3 regions of the Ectobacillus sp. JY-23 genome follow, and region 2 is predicted to be linked to each of the others. Evidence: riboswitches for the same ligand, from Rfam matches in the RefSeq annotation. Region 2 holds a riboswitch; each other region holds the start of a gene.
What was found. Region 2 has a riboswitch for S-adenosylmethionine ahead of MUG87_RS15475 (O-methyltransferase). Riboswitches for the same ligand answer to the same signal wherever they lie in the genome.
Positions count from the first base shown of each region.

Region 1 (5,671 bases), 1.5 Mb from region 2:
GCTGCATTTCAGCCTTTATACGCATTCTTTCTAGATTCTCTTCAATTAACATGGCTGCGAAACCGATTGCAATAATTTGGATTAGATTAAACAATGCATAATCCCACAATACTTGGTGGTTGGCCAAACTGCTATTCAAAACATAAAAAGCGATGATTGTGAATGCTATACAAACTGCACCCATGCTGCCAATTACAATCATACGCACTCGCTTTCTCGCTTTTTTACGTTGAAACACCAATGAAAGGAAATACGAAGTTGTAGCAATCAAAAGTACGCCTCCATAAGCCACTTCAAGTGTCTCACCACCTAATGAACCTCTAACAAGTAATACAACCATACACACAATGCCACCGGCAATTGGACCACCATATAACATGGACAACGCAATCGGGACATATCGTAAATCCCAATACATTCCGTGGCTAAAGTAAGAAACATATACACATAAACCCGCTGCGACACCATGTAATACCCCATACACACATGGCGAATTGCCAAGACGCCATTTTTCAAAAAAAGCATGGTGAATCAAAATGGGTGCTAAGATAATTAAAATATGCAATAGCAACTTCTCAGCTAACATCGTTCGCCTCCCATATTTCAACATACTTTCGTATTCGACAACATCATTGAAATTTCCTTTCAAAAAAGGGGTATTCAGAACTTTATTCACTATTTTTGTCAACGGATGAAATGTGTTAGTGCAATCATTGTTAAGAGACCGCCAATAAAGGAGAACGTGGCAGAACGTTCGTTTCCATCCCCATGACTTTCTGGAATCAATTCTTTATACACCACAAACAACATCGCTCCTGCCGCAAACGCCAGTCCATACGGAACAATCGCGGAGAATTGTCCGGCAAATGAAATACCGATGATACCAAAGGCAAGCTCCAATATTCCTGTAGAAGCCGTACACAATAAAGCATATATTGGTTTTACGCCGTGCGATACTAAATAAAGGGCGACCAGAAACCCTTCTGGTACATTTTGCAGTCCAATCGCAAATGAAACCAATGGTCCTAAATCAGCTACATGACTACCGTAACTCACACCTACTGAAAGGCCTTCCGGTATATTATGAAAAGCCATCGCAATTAAAAGTAAGGGTTGGCCGCCTTGAAACGGATGTTCTTTCCTTTCAAGCTCTATGTGTGGCAGACAACTATCCAGAAAAGTCAGTGCAATCGTTCCAAGCAACACACCAATAGTCAGCACATATATATTTGATAGTTTCATAGCTGAGGGGATTAATCCATAGGTAGAAGCCGCTACCATAATCCCAGCTGTATATGCCAGTAATATATCACGACCTCGATGCGAAATATGCTGTAAAAACATAGCAGGAACTGCCCCCGCTATTGTACAAAGCGAAGATATAATACTGCCTGTATACATCGGATCCATATAAACCTCCTCAATCGTATCTGTTACAATATATGTACAAGCCGGGCTGACATGTCTATCAAACACAAAAAAGATCTTCATCATCTGACAAAGATCTCTTCACTATATCTATTACGAAAGAGTAGTTACACTGTTTGGATGGTACTTTTGCAGTTCACTCTGTAAAAACCTCGCAACTTCAAGCATTCCATATACACCTGCCACTGCTTCAGCATCAGAATTATAGTTTGTATTTGTATTAATGTCATACGTGTAAATAATTCCGTTTGCATCGCGTATAAACTCAATGCCGGCTACGCTGATTCCGTTAGCCGCAAGCACGTTTTCATAGCTTGCAATAACATCTTCCTGAAAATCGTTTATTATTTGAAACTTTGGCTTTGTTTCTACTTCCTCTCCTACAGGGCAGAATAAGTCTCCAATTTGACAAGCATCTGCAGGGCACAATTGGAATCCTTCTGTTGTATCGACACGCACGGCATAAACGAACTTGCCCCCTACAAATTCACAGCGTGTAATATAAGACTCAGGCGAATGGATATATTCTTGCACCAATGTGATGCCATCAACAGGTTCTTCAAACGCTTGACTTTCCACATATCTCTGCAGTGCTTCCACACTTTGAAACAACTGCACACCAAGACCTTTACCAGCGCGATTATGCTTTGTAATAAAAGGACATCCATCAAAGCGCTTTGCCGCTTCTAAAATTTGCGAACGACCTACCGCAACAGCCGTTTTTGGTGTTCGTACACCATGCTTTTCAAGCTCAAGATACTGCAGTACTTTACTAACCTCTAGAGAAAGCGCACGGCTGCCATTATATACTTTACGACCATGTGCCTCTAACCAATGCAAAACGGCTGCTGTATATTCCGGTGCATAACGATGTCCCCTTGTATGTGCAGATGCGCTCATGCGACTAAAAAAGATACCTTCAGGTGGCTCCGTTGATAAATCAATACAACCTTCATTGAGATGCCATTCTTCATAAGGTAGTTTCAACTCTTCCAATCGCTTTGTTAAATGCACTGTCCACTCACTGTTTTCGTGAATTACATAAATTTTCCCCATCATTTCCACTCTCTTTCTATGTTGTAATCTGATTTCTTTTTCGTTCAACTAACGGCATCACATGCTTAGCAAATCTCTCCATCTCTTCTAGTTGCGGTGAAAATTGTAGTAATAATAAGTCCACACCAGCTTGTTCAAAAGCTAGAATACGCTCTGCAATTTGTTCAGGTGTTCCAATTAAGTTAGGACGTAACCCACGATTAGAAACTGAGTAATCATATAGCTTTACTTGTTGTTCAAGCTGTGATTTGCTCACAAAATCGTCATATCCAGCGTATGCACTTCCAGTTTTTATATCTGTGATACGTTGTAGTTCTTCTGTTGCTTCCTCTTCTGTATCGCGGCAAATTACATATGCGGCCATACCAAAGGAATGAAATGCTTCCCTACCAATTTCTTGTCTGCGCGCCTTCATGTCAGCAATCTTTATGCTAACTTCTTCAGGTGTCCCTCCATGCATTACATACGCATCCGCAAAAGATGCAATACTTTGCTTGCCTTTTTCACTTTCCCCGCCCGCATACAAAATAGGATTCGGTCTTTGTACAGGTTTTGGAGCAAGCTTTGCATTTTCAATATGATAATATTTACCTTCATATGTAAAGGTTTCTTCTGTCCATAGCCCCTTTAATACATCTACAAATTCATTCGTACGCTCGTATCGTTCATCATGCTCTGAAAAAATACCGCCGTATTGCCTCGCTTCTTCTGCCCACCAAGCTGAAACCACATTCAGTGTAAAACGACCCTTGCTGATATGATCAATGTTGGCAGTCATTTTAGCTGCCACAGCTGGGTTATGAAACCCTGGTCGAATTGCAGTCATAATTTCAATCTTCTCTGTAACAGCTGCTAAAGCTGCAGCTGTCGTCCAAGCTTCTAATGAGTCGTGCTCTGGCCCTTTAATATCATTAAGATATAATTCAGCAATAAGAGTCGTATCATATCCCCAGCGCTCAGCTACTTGTGCTACTTCTTTTGCATACGCATAGGTTGGCGGCATATGTTCATAATCTACATTACGGAGCCACCCACCAAAAATCGGCATCCAAAATCCATATTTCATAGCAATCCTCCTTTTAGACGAAAAGCCTCTTTCTAAAGACAGAAAGAGGCTGAAATATACAAATACTTCATTCCCCTATCTTTCAAGCAGATGCTTGCTGGACTTGGCACGGTATTATAGTAAATCCGTTGCCGAGGCTTCAAAGGGCCAGTCCCTCCACCTCTCTAGATAAGAAAATAACGATATACAGTTGTATTCACAATTGTAAGGATTACTCGTATAAAAGTCAATGTAATTCCGAAAATTTATACAATTATTTCTTTTTTTGCAGACGGCGTTTTTTCCACCAAACGAACAGAATAATCAAAAATAATAGTCCTGTTCCAGCGGCTACGGCAAAGTTGCGTATACGAGGCACTTTTACTTCCATACGCAAATCGTTAACCTTACGTAAGCTCATTTTCCACTCCAGTTCTTTGCCGCCTTTAGCAATCTGCGTTGCATTAGACGATGACGCTCTAATGGGTAATATGACTCTCACATGAAGCAACAACTGTTTAGTAAGCTCATCTCCAATATAGTTCGCTGTCCAATCCGCGGCTTGGAACTTACGAGTAAACGTGTATAGAAAATCATCATACAAAGGTTGTAAATCAACCCTTGCACGTACGCGATACGTCGTAAAAAATAGAGAGTGTTTTTCTTCATACGAAACATGTAACATACGACTCTCTACACTGGCAGGAATACTTGTCGCTGCACTTCCTTGTAATTCACGCAATGAATGATAGTGACGCTTTGCTTCAAAGCCAAATTCTTTTTGACGATTAAACTCCTCTATCTGAAACCCTTGATTGCGAAGTACATCTTCCATAGACGAAAATGGATTTAAATCAGCTGTATAACGCTTTAACTCCTGTTTTAGCGCAAATTGAATTGTTGCATCAGCACTGCCATTTTTATGCACTCTCAAATTGGCTGTTCCTGTCGCACAACCTCCAAGAATGATAAAACATATCAATAAAAGTAGCCGGTATCGCATTTTAGACGCCCCTTTATCAACTTACAATACAGCTAAAAGACTGTTATTTGTATTGTTGCATTAGTATACCCGGTATTCTCTTGTTTTATGGGGGTGAAGATTATACTGTAGGTAACGTAATGGTAGCTTCTGTACCGACTCCTGGTTGGCTTTTATACATCAGTGTTCCGTTCATTGTGTTAATAATACGCAAAGAGACCAATGTCCCGAGTCCAGTTCCCTGGTCTTTCGTTGTGTAAAACAATGTTCCGATTCTTTTAAGCTGCTCGGTGGTCATCCCTTTCCCAGTGTCCACAATTCGAATTTCAACACCACTTTTTACAGCAGCAGTTGCAACAACTACACCTCCTGATGAGGTAGCTTCAATGGCATTTTTAATAATATTCAATAATGCTTGTTTCAACTGATCTGCATCGGTCTCAAGAAGTGGATTTGCCCCAATTTTAACTTGTAAAGAAATTCCTTTGTTCATAGCTAATGGTTCTAGCAATATACAAACCTCATTTAATACAATATCTAAACAAAAACGCCTTTTTTCTTGAAATTGTGGTTTGGCAAAATTAAGATAGTCGCTAATAATCTTTTCTGCTCGTTCTACTTCACTCAGCACAAGCGGCACATATTGATAATTTTCACCTTGCTTCATCATTTGTAAAAAGCCCTTCACTACAGTAAGAGGATTTCGTACTTCGTGAGCAATCGATGCCGCCAACTCTCCGAGTGTATTCATTTTTTCGACACGTTCCATCTCTTGGCGCATCACAATTCGTTCCACAATTCGTTCATGCATTAAAACAGAAGCAGTCATACCTAGCATCTGAATGAGCGCAATAGGTACTAAATCATCAGCCAGGCCACCTTTCCAGGATTTTGTGTTCCACATGTAAAACAACACGGTTAGGGTAGCAGAGAAAGCAGACCAAAAACCCATTAACACACCTATGATGATTCTGTGGTTTGATGGATGTTCATAAAATCGCTTTACGAACATAAAAGAAAACAACACAGATAACACAATAATACCTATACCATATAAAACAAGAGGACCACCGATTGCAATGCGCATACATATGACCATTAAGAAGGCGATTGTTCCTGCTTTCGGGCCTCCATACAAAAAAGCTACAATGATAGGGACA
Region 1 covers NZ_CP095462.1:665,948-671,618, forward strand. Annotated here, with positions in the region: gene MUG87_RS03465 (ATP-binding protein) at 1-586, opposite strand, end outside; gene MUG87_RS03470 (ZIP family metal transporter) at 685-1,410, opposite strand; gene MUG87_RS03475 (ATP-grasp domain-containing protein) at 1,522-2,484, opposite strand; gene MUG87_RS03480 (LLM class flavin-dependent oxidoreductase) at 2,501-3,550, opposite strand; SAM riboswitch class I at 3,623-3,725, opposite strand; gene MUG87_RS03485 (hypothetical protein) at 3,804-4,463, opposite strand; gene MUG87_RS03490 (ATP-binding protein) at 4,633-5,671, opposite strand, start outside.
Region 1: another riboswitch for S-adenosylmethionine. It lies ahead of MUG87_RS03480 (LLM class flavin-dependent oxidoreductase); the one in region 2 lies ahead of MUG87_RS15475 (O-methyltransferase).

Region 2 (5,671 bases):
CCTTGGCCATTGTTGCTTTCCATTGCAATCAAGCGAACACTTTCCTTTTGTAATGAATGGTAACGCCTGTCCCAATGATTTCTCGTCAATCCACCTAAAGCGTTGTGCCAGAATATTGGCTTTATCTAACATATCGCCGGTACCGAATGGATCCCAATGATCTGTGAGACTGTCCGTACCAAGTTGTATCTCAACACCTTTAGCCTGTAGCAGCGGGACAGGTACACCTGGAATATCAACAGGTATAGTAGACGCAATACGAATACCTAACGCTGCAAATGTTTCAGCTAAGTCCTCAGCTTCTTTTGAAGAAACTGCTCCTAGTCCAAATGCATGACTAATCGTAACACGATTGTGCCACCCTGCTTCCTCTGTCAGTTGCGCTAAGCGCTTCATCGTGTACGTTCCTAAGCTACCGTCATCATGTAGATGCATATCAATATCCACATTAAATTCTACTGCCAAATCCATCATCGTAAATAACGATTTTTCAATATCTCCATCTACAGTAGCAGGATCCAATCCGCCGACTAAGCTTGCACCGGTTCTCAAAGCCTCCTTCATCAAGGAAACCGCATGATTTCTCAATAAACCATGTTGCGGGAATGCTACAATTTCCCCGTCTAGTTTATTCTTGTAATCTGTTAGTACTTCCATCGTTAACTCAAGGTGGTGCAAACCAATAGAATGATCAATATTGCAATGTGTTCTCACAAAAGTTGTCCCACTAGAGGATTCCTGATTTAAAATTTTCTTCGCTCTTTCCTTAACAAAACGCAGCTGCTCAGGAAGTAATTTTTGCTCCTCAGCTATTCTTTTAAAAACGCTTGGATTGGGTGTTGGGGCTTTCCAGGGTCCCCCATAATAAGTTTTATTGAGATGAATGTGCATTTCAGCAAACGAAGGCAACACTAATAAACCACACGCATCATAATAACTTGCTTCTGCTGGTAAATCTTCATTGGCACTGATTATATTTTGAATCGTTCCATCTTCAATAAATAAATGAAATTGAGCTGTCTCTGTTTCTGTTACCACATCATCTTCATATTTATAACCTGTTTCTAGTAAGACATTCTTCAACCAAAATGTATTCATTCCTATCCCCCTCTAGGTCGTTGTTGTTCTTCCTTTATCATATCGGATAAAACTAAAAGACTTATAAACCATTTCTTAAAAAAGTATTAAAAATGAAACTCTTTTTAGAAATACACCATATTGTGAATCCATATAAAAAGACAACGCTCATACGTTGTCTCCTTAGTGTTGCCTATTTAACCATTCTGTCATAACTTCAATGGTTTCCTTTTGTTGCTGCTTTGCTGTAATCGTACTTTTATTATCGCCCTTTTGCTCACCATACATGCCAAAGTGAGCATGATTTCCACCCTTAATCATATGTAGAGTAGTGTTTTTGGAAAGAAGCTGTTCTTTCTCTTTCATTTGTGACAGCGTAGCCACTCCATCTCTTTCACCATAAACGGACAGAATTGGAATAGACGTGTTGGAAAGGTCATCTGCTGGATAAGCAGCCAGAAACATGATCCCAGCGACTTTATCTTTATTTTCATAAGCGTACCTAGCACCCATCGCTCCCCCTAAAGAATGACCCGCTATATACCACCTTCTTACCTGTGGGTAGCTCTTGATGATTTCGTCTGCCTTATTGACATCAAAAATGGCAAAACGCAATGGCAACTGCGGTATAACAGTGAAGTAGCCTTTCTTTTGTAGCTCGTATCCAATATAGCTGTATGCCTCCGCCTCTACTTTTGCACCTTGGTAAAAGATAATACCTGTTTCAGCATTTGGATTGCCAAATACCATAGCTCCATCTTCTTTGTTTTGCACAAGAGAAAGAGCCTCTTTTGTGGGCTTATAAGCAGCTTGCGCCCAAATCAAAAAGCATGCGGTTATAAATACCAATAGCGCTATGAAAGATAATAGAATTATTTTCATCCATTTTTTCATCGTAAGATTCCTCACAGTTTTCACTTTTTACTTAATCTATCACTTTTTTTAAGGAGCAATACGCTGATGTTTAGAATCTCCTCTTATATTTATTCTGCTGTTTTAATTGCTAGTAATACGCCTGTAGACCAGTCCATCTCAGTTATAGTCATATCTTTTCTATTTCGCAATGCTTGCACTAACGTTGGCGCTTTAATACGGTACTCTTCCGGCAATTTTTCATGCGGTAATACGTCATGAATGACATAAAATCCACCAACATTCAGCTGCTCTAGTGTTTTATCCAGCAAGTCGAATTTTCCTGGCCATGTATCCGCAAAGATAAAGTCGAACGTTTCGGTCATCGTTTGAATAAATGCACTTCCCTCTTCGCAATGAAATGTAATACGTGTATCATGTCCCAGCATTTGTTTTGCTACGGCGTGAACAGCAGGATCAATATCAACAGTTATCAATGTGCTGGTTTCATCCATACCTTCTAAAATCCAAGAAGCCGATGCCCCTGTTCCTGTTCCCAGTTCTAAAAATCTGCCACTTTGTTTCGCTGCGGCTAATCCTTTTAAGAAAAAGCCTGTTTTATAGTCACAAAATTGATTAAAACCAATCTTCTTTGATTCTTTTATAATCTGTAAATATGCAGACGGTGCTTGCTGCTCTATCTGTTTCATTTCATCCTCCTTTTATGTAGGGCTTTTGATTTTTTATACATAGGCTCGGTTAATGGTTTGTTGTTGCTTTCCGTTACGGGGGTTCGCTTTCAGCGAGCGGTCAGGGAGTCTCATCCCTTTCACTCCAATCAACAAGTGCAAATGATTAACATTGGGCTTTAACACAGCCTATACATAAAAAAGCCCCTTTCCTACACCAAGAAAGGAGCTGAACATACTTTTACCTCACAAAAGCATCTTCGTCCTTTCTCATCTTCCAAGCGCGCAGCTTGCTGGAATTGGCACGGTATTCCAAAGGAATCCGTTGCCGAGGCTTCAAAGGGCCAGTCCCTCCACCTCTCTAGATAAGAAATTACGTCTTTTTAAAATTCTAAGTAAATATATACGAAAAGTCAATGTAATTATATACGCGTCGAATTAGAATCGCCTAACACTCTATGTATGCCTATTCGTATTTCTATCAGATTTTCATTTTCTTTGCTCCAAATAGAGTATGAAGAATAAACATCCTTAAAATAGGAGATACGATTGTTAACAGCCAAAAAATTAAGGTGAGTACGTTTCTATGAAAAATCATCATGTGATGCAACAAGAAGAACATAAAGACGAAATTTTCATCTCTTTAGTCCAAAATACAGCTCGCATTCAACAGGATTTCGGCGACAGCACAGACCTATCTATACGACATATAACACTAGGAAAAAAACATCTCTCTTCCGCTACTCTTGTACGAATTGAAGGGCTTTCTGATGAAAAGCTGGTATCAAAATCTGTTATTCAACCTTTAATAGAGCTATGGGACACAAACGAACGAATGACAACAGACGGAATAGCGTCTTGTCTGCAAAATAATTTAGTAACCACAAGCGGACTGAATCTTACTTCTAGATGGAAGGAAGTATTTCGAGCCATTTTGGAGGGTGACACCGCGGTATTTATTGATGGATGTCACATAGCAATCATCGCGAGCACGCGCGGAGGCGAACGCCGCTCTATTACCGAACCATCAACACAAACAACAATTCGAGGACCAAAGGAAGGCTTCGTAGAGAGTATTAGAACAAACACAGCTCTAGTGCGCAGAAAAATTAAAAATCCTAAACTGAGGGTTGAAGCCATGGAGATTGGAACACTTTCACAGACAAGCGTAGAAATTATGTACGTAGAAGGCATTGTTGATGAAGAAGTGCTGATGAAAGTGCAAAACAAGCTGCAAACAAGTAATCTGGATATGGTTTTAGAGTCAGGTGATATTGAAAGGCTGATTGAAAATAATACACACACCGTATTCCCAACCGTTTATCACACAGAGCGACCTGATGTAGTAGCAAGCGACATCTCACAAGGGCGGGTCGCTGTATTTGTGGATGGAACACCATTCGTTTTAATTGCACCTGTCTCCTTTTTTCAATTCTTCCAATCACCAGAGGATTATTACGAAAGAAAACAGATTGGCTATTTTATACGAGGACTGCGGTTTGTATCCTTTTTGGTTGCTTTGCTTGCACCTTCCATCTATATCTCTTTAATTACACATCATCAATCCATGCTTCCAACACACCTTTTAATCAGTCTATATGCACAGCGGGAAGGTATTCCATTTCCAGCCATTATAGAGGCTTTTTTGATGGAGCTGCTGTTTGAGCTTCTTAGAGAAGCTGGCATACGCATGCCTCGTATCATTGGCCCAACTGTTTCTATCGTTGGAGCGATTGTATTAGGACAAGCGGCGGTACAAGCAGGAATCGTATCGACTGCGATGATTATAGTGGTCTCCATCACAGCCATCTCGAGCTTTACACTGCCTAGCTATAATTTGGCTGCTACTGCCAGGATTCTTCGCTTCGTTCTTATGATAGCAGCATTCTTACTAGGCTTTTACGGAATCTTGCTCGGGTTTCTTGTCCTTTTAGCTCATACATGTAGTCTCTACTCCTTTGGAGAACTGTTTGTTAGTACCAAGCTTCCCGGTGTGCAAGGTGCGCAAAGATCTAGTCAGAAAAGTTTTTGGGCAAGAGTTTTTGATATCAAGACAAATTCAACCCCTAAACAAACAGTCCGATCACCGCAAAAAGGAGAATCGTAACATGCTGAAACGAATTATGGGCTATATAGCTCTTATTTGTATGCTGATCTATCAAGCAGGGTGCGGAAGTCAAGCAGAATTAAATGAAATGGCTGTTGTAATTGGAATGGGAATCGATATAGTAAACGAACATCAGTATAAAGTTACCTTTCAAATTGTGGACCCGAGTCAAGCCGCCGGCACACAAGGAGGCTCTGGTGGTAACAGCGGCTTGCAAATCCTAAATCAAAGCGGCTTTGGAAAAACAATTGTCTCAGCGGCTCGCAATGCTTCTAAAAGTATCTCGAGACAAAATTTTTATGCCCATACTGCTTTAATTGTGTTTGGAGAGGAAATGGCCCGCCGTGGTCTAGCTGAAGCACTGGACACCCTCGAGCGTGATCAAAGTCTTCGTACTAATATTCCAGTTGTAATCGCAAGAGATACGACTGCCAGCACTGTTTTAGATACTCTGACTGTTTTAAATAAAATTCCTACTCAATCTATCATTGGAAAACTAAAAAATACGGGACAGGTACTAGGAGAAAATCCCAACGTTCTTTTAAACGAGCTCGTAATGAACACTGTCACACCAGGAAAAGAAGCAATTATCAGCGGTGTAACTGTCAAAGGTGATACCAAGAAAAAATCACAAGCGAGCTATGTAGAACAAACACACCCTGTGTCTTCTGTACTCAGTGGCGTAGGTATTCTTAATAAGCAAGGGCGTTTAGTTCGCTGGCTTGACGGCACTGATGCAAAAGCTGTCCTATATATAGGTAATCAGTTAAAACATACGATTGTCTCAGCTGCATGCGCTAAAAACAAGTACATTAGTTCTGAAATCTTATTTGCCAAAAGTAAAAAGAAGGTAAGCTTTCAACAAGGGACCCCGATTCTACACGTTTCCGTATACCAAGATGCCGAAATTGAAGCAGTAGATTGTGAAGATGTTGCGATTACCAAT
Region 2 covers NZ_CP095462.1:3,050,671-3,056,341, reverse strand. Annotated here, with positions in the region: gene MUG87_RS15485 (amidohydrolase) at 1-1,098, opposite strand, end outside; gene MUG87_RS15480 (alpha/beta hydrolase) at 1,261-1,971, opposite strand; gene MUG87_RS15475 (O-methyltransferase) at 2,061-2,639, opposite strand; SAM riboswitch class I at 2,886-2,990, opposite strand; gene MUG87_RS15470 (spore germination protein) at 3,205-4,725, shown strand; gene MUG87_RS15465 (Ger(x)C family spore germination protein) at 4,727-5,671, shown strand, end outside.

Region 3 (5,671 bases), 1.5 Mb from region 2:
AAAAATCCGTTACTGCATTTTTACTTCTATTGCTTTCTCTTTTACTATTATACTTCACGAGATTTTCTGGGAAGGTGAAATGGTTGATTGGTTTGTTCGTCATGGTGATATTATTGCCGTTTTCAGCGAATGGAGGTCCTTCCTACGAGGCGTATATGGAAGTGGCGACATTGGTTGGTATTTATGTGGCAATGGCGTTAGGTCTTAATATTGTAGTTGGCTTTGCAGGTCTTCTCGATCTTGGTTTTGTTGCTTTCTTTGCTGTAGGAGCCTACACGTATGGTATTTTTGCAACGGCGCAGGCCAATAATTTTATGCCATTCGGTCAATACCCATTGTCGGGTGAAAGTTTTTGGATTTTTATTCTGCTCGGTTGCTTAATGGCAGCTATTATGGGCGTACTTCTCGGTATTCCTGTTTTACGTGTAAAAGGAGATTATTTGGCAATTGTAACCCTTGGATTCGGTGAAATTATTCGCATTGTATTTAATAACTTGGACAAGCCGGTTAACATTACAAACGGTGCGATGGGGTTGTCCTCTATTAAATCACCTGAGCTATTCGGTATGACGCTGAATAATTCCAGTCAATTTTACTATATTGTCCTGGCCATCCTGCTTTTTGTTATATTCGGTGTAAGACGGTTAGAGTATTCTAAAATAGGTCGTTCATGGAAAGCGGTTCGGGAAAATGAAATTGCTGCGCAGGCGATGGGGATTCATCTAGTGCGTACGAAACTTTTAGCATTTGCAATTGGCGCTTCATTCTCCGGTATGATGGGTGTCGTATTTGCAGCTAAGCAAACCTTCGTAGATCCGACTAGCTTTACATTGCTTGAATCCATTACCATCCTAGTTATGGTGATTTTAGGCGGTATGGGCAGTGTACCTGGGGTTATTCTCGGTGCTGCGGTTATGACAATTTTGAACTTGCAGGTGCTCACAGAAATTACAAACTGGTTAAATCAATTGAGTATGAATGGTGTATTAACCATTCCGGATGCTCTGTCACCTGCAAAAATGCAGCGATTCATCTTTGGTGGCATTCTCATTTTATTTGCATTGTATCGTCCGCAAGGCTTAATTCCTGCGAAAAATCGCAAGCTGAGCATAGCAGAGGTTACAGATGATATACCGCCAAAATCCAAAGAAAAAGCGTTCGGCGCGTAAGGAGGGATCAATATGAATATTTTAACAGTAAAAGGCCTAACAAAGCGATTTGGCGGTCTAACTGCAGTCAAAGATGTTGATATGACAGTAAAGCGCGGGTCTATTACAGCGGTTATCGGTCCAAATGGCGCCGGCAAAACGACTTTTTTTAATATGATTACTGGCGTATATAAGCCAGACGAAGGTGAGATTAGTCTTGGCAATTATGCGCTTGTTGGATTGAAACCTCATGATATTTCTAAATGCGGTATTTCGCGTACCTTTCAAAATATTCGTTTGTTTAATGAAATGACGGTTCTGGAAAACGTTATGGTGGGCTTTCATAATCATTTAAAAGGTACATTCCTTGGTACACTTTTGGCATTGCCGCATGTTAGAAAGGAAGAAGCGGATGCGAAAAAAGAAGGCTATCGCTTGCTTGAATATGTAGGGCTGGCGGAATTTTTTAATGAAGAAGCGCAAAATTTATCGTACGGTGCACAGCGTCGCCTTGAAATTGCCAGAGCACTGGCGACAAAGCCAAAGTTGTTGCTACTTGATGAACCTGCAGCAGGTATGAACCCTAAGGAAACAAAGGAACTTACGGACTTAATTTATCGTATGCGAGAAGAACTTGATGTAACAATCGTACTAATTGAACATGATATGAAGCTTGTTATGGAAATTTCTGAACATATTGTAGTACTCGATCACGGCGAGAAAATTGCAGAAGGAAAACCTGTTGAGATTCGTAACAACCGAAATGTGATTGAAGCGTACCTTGGAAAAAGTGCCGTGGTTGCGAACGAGGGGAGGGGACAGAATGTTAATTGAACTCAAAGATATTAATGCGTACTATGGTGGCATTCATGCCCTAAAGGGTCTTAATGTCCGTGTAGATAAAGGAGAGATTGTAACACTTATCGGCAGTAATGGTGCGGGTAAATCAACAACGCTTAAAACAATTAGTGGGCAAGTTATACCAAAAACTGGACAAATTATCTTTGAAGGAAATGATATTACAAAACAGCCACCTCATGTTACTGCCATATCTGGTATTGCTCATGTTCCAGAAGGGCGCCGCATTTTTCCACGACTTACTGTTCGAGAAAATTTAGAAATGGGAGCATTTTCGGTAAAAGATAAAAAGGTGATTGGTGAAAGAATGGAACGGGTTTTTCATTACTTTCCACGCGTAAAAGAACGCATAAATCAGTTAGGCGGTACAATGAGTGGCGGTGAGCAACAAATGCTTGCAATCGGTCGTGCATTAATGAGTGGTCCTCATTTATTAATGCTCGATGAGCCGTCCATGGGACTTGCCCCAATTGTTGTAGAACAAATTTTTGAAATTATCCATGAACTTAATAAAGAAGGAATGACCATTTTACTTGTTGAGCAAAATGCGTATCAAGCTTTACAAATTGCGCATCGGGGATACGTCATTCAGACCGGCGAAATCAAAATGGTCGGTGAGGGTCGTGTACTTATGAACGATGATATTGTAAAAGAAGCGTATTTAGCATAAAAGAAAAGAAGCTCCAAGGAGCTTCTTTTCTTTTATGAAAGTCTTTGTTAAAGTTCTCTTTACCCATAGAAAGCTTTAGCAATATCTAATGAAAAAGTAAAACTTTACAAGATTAAACCGTCATAATCGGTATCACCGCTACTAATTTGGTCAAGATGCGCTCGCACGTACTGTTGTATGTCTGGAGAGATTGGATTGCCGGGCGCATCTGGTGTGTAGTCTATAATGCGCCAGTTTCAGAATGACGTAAACGTGTAACGCGCTGTGTCCCGATAAAATGGGAGAATAAAGTTTCGTATGCCATAATATCACCTACTTTTTTCTTAGCTTCTTGTGAGCAAAAAAATATGTACGGGTAATATTGGGAAACTCATTTCGTTTCTTGTGCCCAATGCTCGGCAATGAAGGCGTCGCGACCGGATTCAACACGCTCTTGTTTATATTTTTCTGGATTCTTTTTATAGAAGTGCTGATGATATTCTTCGGCTTCGTAAAACGGAGAAGCGGGTAAAATTTCTGTTACAATGGGCTTGTTGAATTGACCACTGACAATTAGTTCTTGTTTAGACTTTTGAGCGGCTTGTTTTTGCTTGTCATTGTGATAAAAAATAGCAGCACGATATTGCGGACCGCGATCAAAAAACTGACCTTCCGCATCAGTCGGATCAATTTGGGGCCAATATAAAGATAATAACTTTTCATAAGGAAATACATCGGGGTCAAATGTAATTTGTACAACTTCATAATGACCTGTTGTACCGGTTTTTACCTGTTCGTAAGTTGGATTTTCTACATGTCCCCCGCTGTAGCCAGAGACTACGTTATGAATACCTGGTAGTTCATCAAAAGGTTTTACCATACACCAAAAGCAGCCACCAGCAAATGTTGCGAGTTCGTATTGTTTTGTCATCATCCTCATCCTTTCATTAAAAAAATCCCTTCTTCATGAGCGAAGAAGGGATTTTGCGTCCAAAGTCTTCTTCTTATCTTGCAGGATTACCTGCCGGAGTTGGCACCTTCCATAACGGGGTTGCCGAGGCTTTAACGGGCCGATCCCTAGACCTCTCTGGATAAGAATTATGTAAGCTTTATTATATAAGATACATGCAGTAAGTACAAATTTTTTTGCACATACTAACAACAAATTATTTGATTGCAGTTGTTTAAAGAGGTAACGCCCTTCACTGCAAGAAAAAATTAGATCACGGAGGAATGAGTATGAGGCAAAATAAAAGTGGTGTGGAAATAGAAGGGATAGTGTTGGTAAATGGCGATGAAGGGGAAGTTTCTCACGAGGAATTTTTGCAGGCCTTTACCCAATTTGTAGAACAACAAGGGTGGATTTTTGCTGGTGCTACCAAGCAAAGTCGACCTCAATAATTGAAAAACGTAGGAAAATGTTTGTTTTTTTCGTAATATAAAAGAAAAAGGTAAAGGGTGAAGAGTATGAAGGGAAAAACTATTCTAATTACAAGTGGCGGTTGCTTAGAAAAGTGGGACAATGTGCGCGGTCACACAAATATGGCGAAAGGAACGATTGGAAGCTTATTGGCAGAAGAAGCACTGTCTCTTGGTGCACGTGTCATTTACTTACATGGGTATTTCGCTAAAAAACCAGTAGTAAAAACCGGACAACTTTTGCAAACATGTACGTTTGAGGGAATTTTAGATTTGAGTGACAAAGTCAAAGAGATTGTTACAAATGAGCGTGTGGATGCTGTGATTATGGCAGCTGCAGGGTCTGATTGGATTGTCGACAAGATGGTGACACCAGCTGGTGAAGAATTACCGAATAAAGGTAAAATTTCTAGTGACCACCCACCTATTATTCACTTTAAAAAAGCACCTAAAGTGATTAACTTTATTAAAGAATGGAGCCCAGCATCACTTTTGGTTGGATTTAAACTAGAAAGTGATGTAGAACGAGAAGTGTTGTTAGAAAGAGCAAATCTTCGTATGAAAAGTTCGAGGGCAGAACTTATGGTGGCAAATGCATCCGATTCACTGTATACAACTGAAGCAGTTCATTACATCGTAGACAAAGAGGGACATGTAACGATGTGTGAAGGAAAAGAAGAAACTGCAAAGCGCTTGCTACAATGCATTGCAGAGCATCTTTCCATGTTTAGTTATACACTATAATCGTGTGCAACATTATCAATTTTAAGCTTTTTTTGAGATATATATTGTGCAATAAAAGTTGGTTTGATATAGTATGTACTTAGAAAAAGCTAGTAATCTTTACGGGAATATGGGGATTTCAGGGAGAAGGGTTCAAAGGCGGGGCTGCATTCAGCTTTTCACAAATTGTTATGTTCGGGTGATTAAAAATGCAAACAGAAGAACAATTACTGGTGAAAATCGGGAGCACGATTAAATCAGAAAGAATGAAGAATGGGTTGTCACAAGCGGATTTGGCGGAGCAGTCTAACCTTCATAAAAACTTCATCGGTATGGTGGAGAGAGGGCAGCGTGGTGCAACTATTGCATCCTTGCAAAAAATCTGTTTGGCGCTTGGTATCAGCTTAGGTGAATTCTTTCAATCTCTTAATTTGTAATGATCTTCTCATGAAATGAAAAAAGACGTTGATAATCAACGTCTTTTTTCATTAGCAAGTACCACTCTAAGGTAGAGAAAGGCTTTGCTCTTTCTTCTCCTTGCTATACATGGTATAGTAGAATGTATGTGTAGATAAAACGATTTGGAGGAAATGAACATTGATTCAAGTAAGTAATGTAAGTTTAAGATACGGAGATCGTAAATTGTTTGACGATGTAAACATTAAGTTTACACCAGGGAATTGCTATGGTTTAATTGGTGCAAATGGTGCCGGAAAATCTACGTTTTTAAAAATTTTATCTGGCGAAATTGAACCTAATACAGGCGACGTGATTATCACACCAGGCGAACGCCTAGCTGTATTAAAGCAGAACCACTTTGAATACGAAGAGTACCAAGTGTTGCAAACAGTTATTATGGGACATGCTCGCTTGT
Region 3 covers NZ_CP095462.1:678,467-684,137, reverse strand. Annotated here, with positions in the region: gene MUG87_RS03550 (branched-chain amino acid ABC transporter permease) at 1-1,169, shown strand, start outside; gene MUG87_RS03545 (ABC transporter ATP-binding protein) at 1,182-1,982, shown strand; gene MUG87_RS03540 (ABC transporter ATP-binding protein) at 1,972-2,676, shown strand; gene msrA (peptide-methionine (S)-S-oxide reductase MsrA) at 3,047-3,589, opposite strand; SAM riboswitch class I at 3,657-3,753, opposite strand; gene MUG87_RS03530 (hypothetical protein) at 3,895-4,056, shown strand; gene MUG87_RS03525 (phosphopantothenoylcysteine decarboxylase domain-containing protein) at 4,123-4,818, shown strand; gene MUG87_RS03520 (helix-turn-helix domain-containing protein) at 5,007-5,234, shown strand; gene MUG87_RS03515 (ABC-F family ATP-binding cassette domain-containing protein) at 5,395-5,671, shown strand, end outside.
Region 3: another riboswitch for S-adenosylmethionine. It lies ahead of msrA (peptide-methionine (S)-S-oxide reductase MsrA); the one in region 2 lies ahead of MUG87_RS15475 (O-methyltransferase).